DNA from 2 places in the Arthrobacter sp. NPDC058097 genome. Region 1 is predicted to be linked to the other one. Evidence: riboswitches for the same ligand, from Rfam matches in the RefSeq annotation. Region 1 holds a riboswitch; the other holds the start of a gene.
The links. Region 1 has a riboswitch for glycine ahead of gcvP (aminomethyl-transferring glycine dehydrogenase). Riboswitches for the same ligand answer to the same signal wherever they lie in the genome.
Positions count from the first base shown of each region.

Region 1 (3,407 bases):
GGCGTCGTAGACACCGTGCGTGGAGGGGTAGGTGATCATGATCGCCGAGAGAACGTCCTTGTTGGCCTCGATCTTGGCGTACAGGTCCGTGTGGTCGATGGTGCCGTCGGCAGCGGTAGCCACCACGACCACCTTCATGCCGGCCAGCACGGCCGAGGCCGCGTTGGTGCCGTGCGCGGAGGCCGGGATCAGGCAGACGTTGCGCTGGTCGTCGCCGCGGGACAGGTGGTAGCCGCGGATCGCCAGCAGCCCGGCCAGCTCGCCCTGGGAACCGGCGTTCGGCTGGATGGACACCTGGTCGTAGCCGGTGATCTCGGTCAGCTGCGCCTCGAGGTCGGCGATCAGTTCGCGCCAGCCCTCGGTCTGGGAATCCGGGGCGAACGGGTGGATCGAGGCGAACTCCGGCCAGGAGATGGCCTCCATCTCCGCCGTCGCGTTCAGCTTCATGGTGCAGGAACCCAGCGGGATCATGGTGCGGTCCAGGGCCAGGTCGCGGTCCGAAAGCTTGCGGATATAGCGCATCAGCTGGGTCTCGGACCGGTGCGTGTTGAACACGGGGTGCTCGAGGTAGTCGGACGTGCGCAATACGGCTTCGGGAAGTTCCAAGCCCGCAGCGTCACCCACGGGACCGGCGCCAAAGGCGACGGCCACCGCGGACAGCACGTCCGCCGTCGTCGTCTCATCAACGGACACACCCACGGTGTCCGCGTCGATGAGGCGCAGGTTGATCCCGCGGGCCTCTGCCGCGGTGATGACCTTCGTGGCCTTGCCGGGCACGCGCACGGTCAGGGTGTCGAAGAAGGACTCGCTGACGAGTTCGCGGCCGGCCGTTTTGAGTGCGGTGGCGAGGACGCGGGCGTTGGTGTGGACAGTCTCGGCGATCGCCTTCAGGCCGTCGGGGCCGTGGTAGACGGCGTAGAAGGAGGACACGATGGCGAGCAGCGCCTGGGCGGTGCAGATGTTGGACGTGGCCTTCTCGCGGCGGATGTGCTGCTCGCGGGTCTGCAGCGCCAGGCGGTAGGCGGGGGCTCCGGCGTTGTCCTTCGAGACGCCCACGATGCGGCCCGGGAGCGTGCGCTCCATGCCGGTGCGCACCGCCATGAAGGCAGCGTGCGGGCCGCCGAAGAACAGCGGCACGCCGAAGCGCTGGGCGGTTCCGACGGCGATGTCGGCTCCCTGCTCGCCGGGAGGCGTGATGAGGGTGAGGGCCAGCAGGTCGGCTGCCACCGTCACCAGGGCTCCGCGTTCCTTCGCGGCGGCGATGACGCCCGACTGGTCCCAGACCCGACCCGAAACGCCGGGCTGCTGGAGGACGACGCCGTTGAGGTCGCCGTCTGGCAGTCCCTGGGTCAGGTCCGCGACCTCCACCTCAAAGCCAAGGGCCTCGGCGCGGCCTTTGACGATGGCGATGGTCTGGGGGAGGCAGTCGGCGTCCAGGACCGTCTTGCCGTCTTTGGCCCCTGCGTTCTTGTTGGCCCGGCGCATCAGGAGCACGGCCTCGGCCACGGCGGTGGCTTCGTCCAGCAGGGAAGCGTTGGCGACCGGCAGCGCGGTCAGGTCCTGGACCATGGTCTGGAAGTTCAGCAGGGCCTCGAGCCGGCCCTGGGAAATCTCCGGCTGGTACGGGGTGTAGGCGGTGTACCAGGCCGGTGCTTCCAGGACGTTGCGGCGGATCACCGGCGGGGTCACCGTGTCGTAGTAGCCCTGGCCGATCATCTGCACGGCGGTCTTGTTCTTGGCGGCCAGGCGGCGGAGCTCGGCCAGAACCTCGACTTCGCTCAGTGCTGCGGTGAGCCGGAGGGCATTCTCCTGGCGGATGGATGCCGGGACGGCGGTATCAACGAGGCCATCGACCGAGTCGTAGCCGACGTTCTTGAGCATGGTGTCGATATCGGCCTGGCGGCGGGCGCCGATATGCCGGTCGGCAAACGTTGATGGAAGCGATTGAATCGTCATGAGGAACTCCAGGTCTGGCCGGCCACTGGTGGCACGGCATGGATTGGGTTCCTCCCCGCTCTGTATTGGACCTGAGAGATTCCGCGGACGTGGCTCCCCTTGCACCGTCGGTGAGCCCGGTTACCCGAGCTGCTTTCCAGAGTTGCCTAGCCGCGGCGGTACGGGGGCCTGAGAGATTCCTGGGGAGGATTTGCTCCTACGGCGCCTGCCCGGTGAATGACTGGGAGGACTCTCCCGCCACGGTTCGAAAGGCTATGAAGATGTGGGGTGATTCGGCTCACAAGTTACAGCACAATTCCGTCCGGGCCAAATCCGGACCCCGTTTGACATTTCTTCGTGACCGAGACCACACTGATCCGGTGGCCAGCGGGGCTACGCCGACCGGCGCGGGCCGGAACGGCGGCCGCCGCCGGGACGCCTAGATTTTTTCTCGACATAACTGAAAATGCTTACGATCTGCGGCGGGAGAGCCCTGCCGGTACGTTCAGCAGGCGCCGTAGGAGCAAACCCTCCCCAGGAAACTCTCAGGCCCACGTACCGCCGCGGCGAGGCAACTCTGGAAAGCAGGCAGGCACGTCCTGTCTCACCGACGGTGCAAGCGGAAGACCATGTCCGCGGAATCTCTCAGGTCCCATACAGAGCGGGGAGGAACCGAATCAGTGTGGCCAACCAAGGCCACTTGAACGATGGAGTTCCTTATGACGATTCATCCTCCTGCCTCCCCAACCGGTTCGTCAGCCACCGAGGCTCCCCGCCTGGAACGGCAGCTGAGCAACCGGCACATCCAGCTCATCGCCATCGGCGGCGCCATTGGCACGGGCCTGTTCATGGGCTCCGGCAAGACCATCTCCGCGGCCGGGCCGTCCGTGATCTTCGTGTACATGATCATCGGCTTCATGCTCTTTTTCGTCATGCGCGCCATGGGCGAGCTGCTGCTGAGCAACCTGAACTACAAGTCCTTCAGCGATTTCGCCGCCGACCTGCTGGGCCCGTGGGCAGGGTTCTTCACCGGCTGGACCTACTGGTTCTGCTGGGTGATCACCGGAATCGCGGACGTCATCGCCATCGCAGGGTACTCCCGGGAGCTCTGGCCGGGACTGCCGCTCTGGATCCCGGGCCTGGCCACCGTGGCCATCCTGCTGCTGCTGAACCTCACCACCGTCAAGGCATTCGGCGAGACCGAATTCTGGTTTGCCCTCATCAAGATCATCGCCATCGCCGCACTGATCGTGGTGGGCATGTTCATGATCCTCACCGGGTTCCAAAGCGACGCCGGGCAGGCCAGCTTCACCAACCTGTGGAGCCACGGCGGCTTCTTCCCCAACGAATTCATGGGCTTCGGGGCCGGTTTCCAGATTGCCGTGTTCGCGTTCGTGGGGATTGAACTGGTGGGCACCACCGCCGCCGAGGCCAAGAACCCCGAGAAGAACCTCCCCAAGGCCATCAACTCC
Region 1 covers NZ_JBHVSZ010000001.1:578,258-581,664, reverse strand. Annotated here, with positions in the region: gene gcvP (aminomethyl-transferring glycine dehydrogenase) at 1-1,956, opposite strand, end outside; glycine riboswitch at 2,103-2,203, opposite strand; glycine riboswitch at 2,409-2,506, shown strand; gene cycA (D-serine/D-alanine/glycine transporter) at 2,655-3,407, shown strand, end outside.

Region 2 (3,407 bases), on a different contig from region 1:
TCGTAGCCGGTGATCTCGGTCAGCTGCGCCTCGAGGTCGGCGATCAGTTCGCGCCAGCCCTCGGTCTGGGGATCCGGGGCGAACGGGTGGATCGAGGCGAACTCAGGCCAGGAGATGGCCTCCATCTCCGCCGTCGCGTTCAGCTTCATGGTGCAGGAGCCCAGCGGGATCATGGTGCGGTCCAGGGCCAGGTCGCGGTCCGAAAGCTTGCGGATATAGCGCAGCAGCTGGGTCTCGGACCGGTGCGTGTTGAAGACCGGGTGCTGCAGGTACGCGGAGGAACGCCCGACGGCGGCGTCCAGGGCAAAACCGTCCGTCGCCTCCACTGCCTTGGCACCGAAGGCGGCGAGAAGTTCGGCCACGATGGCCGACGTCGTGGTTTCATCGGCGGAGATGCCGACGGTGTCGGCGTCGATGCTGCGGAGGTTGATGCCCTTCTGCTCGGCGGCGGCGATGATGCCGGCGGCCTTGCCCGGCACGGATACCGTCACGGTGTCGAAGAAGCTGGTGTGGAGAACGTCCAGGCCGGCGGCCTTGAGCGACGCGGCGAGCGTCTTCGCGTGGCCGTGGGCGGTTTCGGCGATCGCCTTCAGGCCCTCCGGGCCATGGTAGACGGCGTACATGGAGGCGACGATGGCCAGCAGTGCCTGGGCGGTGCAGATGTTGGACGTGGCCTTCTCGCGGCGGATGTGCTGCTCGCGGGTCTGCAGCGCCAGACGGTAGGCCGGAACACCGGCGGAGTCCTTGGAGACACCTACGAGGCGGCCGGGCAGCGAGCGCTCGAGCCCCTTCTGTACGGCCATGTACGCCGCGTGCGGGCCGCCGAAGAACAGCGGCACGCCCAGGCGCTGGGCGGATCCGACGGCAATGTCCGCGCCCTGCTCGCCCGGAGGGGTGATCAGGGTCAGGGCCAGCAGGTCGGCTGCCACCGTCACCAGCGCGCCGCGTTCCTTGGCGGCGGCGATGACCTCGCTGTGGTCGAAGACGCGGCCGGAGACACCGGGCTGCTGGAGGACGACGCCGTTGATGTCGCCATCGGGCAGTCCCTGGGAAAGGTCGGCGACCTCAACCTCGAAGCCGAGGGCCTCGGCGCGGCCCTTGACGATGGCGATGGTCTGCGGCAGGCAGTCCGCATCCAGGACGGTCTTGCCGTCGTGGGCAGCCTTGTTCTTGTTGGCACGGCGCATCAGGAGCACGGCCTCGGCCACGGCGGTGGCTTCATCCAGCAGTGAGGCGTTGGCGATGGGCAGGCCCACCAGGTCCTGGACCATCGTCTGGAAGTTCAGCAGGGCTTCGAGCCGGCCCTGCGAGATCTCGGGCTGGTACGGCGTGTAGGCGGTGTACCAGGCCGGTGCTTCAAGGATGTTGCGGCGGATCACCGGGGGCGTCACGGTGTCGTAGTAGCCCTGGCCGATCATCTGGACAGCGGTCTTGTTCTTGGCCGCGAGCTTGCGGAGTTCGGCGAGGGCTTCAACCTCGCTCAGCGCCGGAGCGAGCTCCAGCGCGGAGTCCTGGCGGATGTCATTCGGCACCGCCGTATCAACCAGCGCGTCGATGGTGTCGTAGCCGACGGCCTTGAGCATGGCTTCGACGTCGGCCTGGCGGCGGGCGCCGATATGCCGGTCGACGAAGGACGAGGAGGCTGAATTAACGGTCAAAAGGAACTCCATAACTAAGGCGACGCAGGGTACGCCACATTGATTCGGGTTCCTCCCCGCTCTGTATTGGACCTGAGAGTTTCCGCGCTGCTGCACTTTCGCACAGCACCGCTTGCACCGTCGGTGAGCACAGCATGCCCTGAACCGTCCGCACGAGGGCGGAACATGGCGGGCGGGCAGCCTGCTGCTTTCCAGAGTTGCCTTGCCGCGGCGGTACGTGGGCCTGAGAGATTCCTGGGGAGGTTTTGCTCCTACGGCGCCTGCTTGTACCTACTTGCAGGACTCTCCCGCCGCAGATCAAAGGCTTATTCAATTGAGCGGTGACAGCTGTCACAGAGGCTATTGTCCTACGCCGGGAACGCGTCTGCAAACTGTGGCAGCGTGGGCTGGCACACGCCGCTCACGCCCTGAGCCGGTCAAGCGCGGCAAGGAGGCTTTCGACGTCGGCCGCCGTCTCGGACGGCGTCGCTGCCGGCCCGATGGACAGCATGGCATTGAAGTAGAGTCCGTCACCCATGTACAGGACGGCCTTGGCCAGGCCCGGGCCCACGTCGCGTGCGATCTCGTCCAGCCACCGCTGCTGGATGTGGGCGAACCGGCGGCGGGTCTCCTCGTGAGCCACCTCGGCGAGCCGCGTTGCGGCGACGATGGCACGGTCCAGCGGGGTGTCCGCCCAGACGGACGACTTGATGAAGTAGGCGGCCGCACCCTCGGCGGCCGCAGCCATGGCCTGCGCATCCGCCTCCGCGAACTCATCGAGCCGGTCCAGCAGGACACCAATCAGCGCTTCCTTGTTCGGAAAGTGGTAGAGGAGCCCGCCCTTGGATACGCCCGCGCGGGCGGCCACGGCATCAAGCGTGGCGGCACGCTCCCCCACCTCGATCAGCAGGGATTCAAACGCATCGAGGACTGCGCCGCGCGCGACGGGTTTTCTGGGCATGGCTTCAATCATGCCCGGTTCCGAGCGCAGGCTTATAACTGTACCGTCTGGACGGTATAGTTAACTCATGACCATGCACCCAGCCCTTTCCGCGGAGCGCACTTCCGCAGCCCAGGCCAGCAGTGGCGGCGTGCGCGACTGGTTCGCCCTGGCCCTGCTCATGTTCCCGGTCCTCCTGGTGGCCGTGGACAACACCGCGCTGACGTTCGCACTTCCGGCGATCGCCCGCAGCCTCGACCCCACGGGCGTGCAGCTTTTATGGGTGGTGGATGCCTATGCCCTGGTCCTCGCCGGGCTCCTGGTGGCGATGGGCAGTCTCGGCGACAGGATCGGCCGCCGGCGGCTGCTGCTGGTGGGCATTTCGGGCTTTGCGGCGGTCTCCGCTGCATCGGCCTTCGCGCCCAGCGCCGAATGGCTCATCGCCGGCCGCGCGGCCCTCGGATTCTTCGGCGCCATGCTCATGCCGTCCACGCTGTCGCTGATCCGCAACATCTTCCGGGAGCCGGGCAGGCGGCGGCTGGCCGTGGCCATCTGGGCCGCGGGTTTCTCCGGCGGCGCAGCGCTGGGCCCGATTTTTGGCGGCTGGCTGGTGGAGCATTTCTGGTGGGGCGCCGTCCTGCTCGTGGCCGTGCCCATCATGCTGCCGCCGCTGGTTCTGGGCAGGTTCCTCATTTCCGAATCCAGGGACCCGAATCCCGGGCGCGTGGATCTGGCCAGCGTGGCGCTGTCCATGCTGACCATGGTGCCGGTGGTCTACGGCATCAAGGAACTGGCCACACATGGCGCGGGCGTGACGTCGTTTGGAGTTC
Region 2 covers NZ_JBHVSZ010000021.1:25,879-29,285, reverse strand. Annotated here, with positions in the region: gene gcvP (aminomethyl-transferring glycine dehydrogenase) at 1-1,670, opposite strand, end outside; glycine riboswitch at 1,860-1,958, opposite strand; gene ACFVTE_RS23710 (TetR/AcrR family transcriptional regulator) at 2,059-2,598, opposite strand; gene ACFVTE_RS23705 (MFS transporter) at 2,672-3,407, shown strand, end outside.
Region 2: another riboswitch for glycine. It lies ahead of gcvP (aminomethyl-transferring glycine dehydrogenase); the one in region 1 lies ahead of gcvP (aminomethyl-transferring glycine dehydrogenase).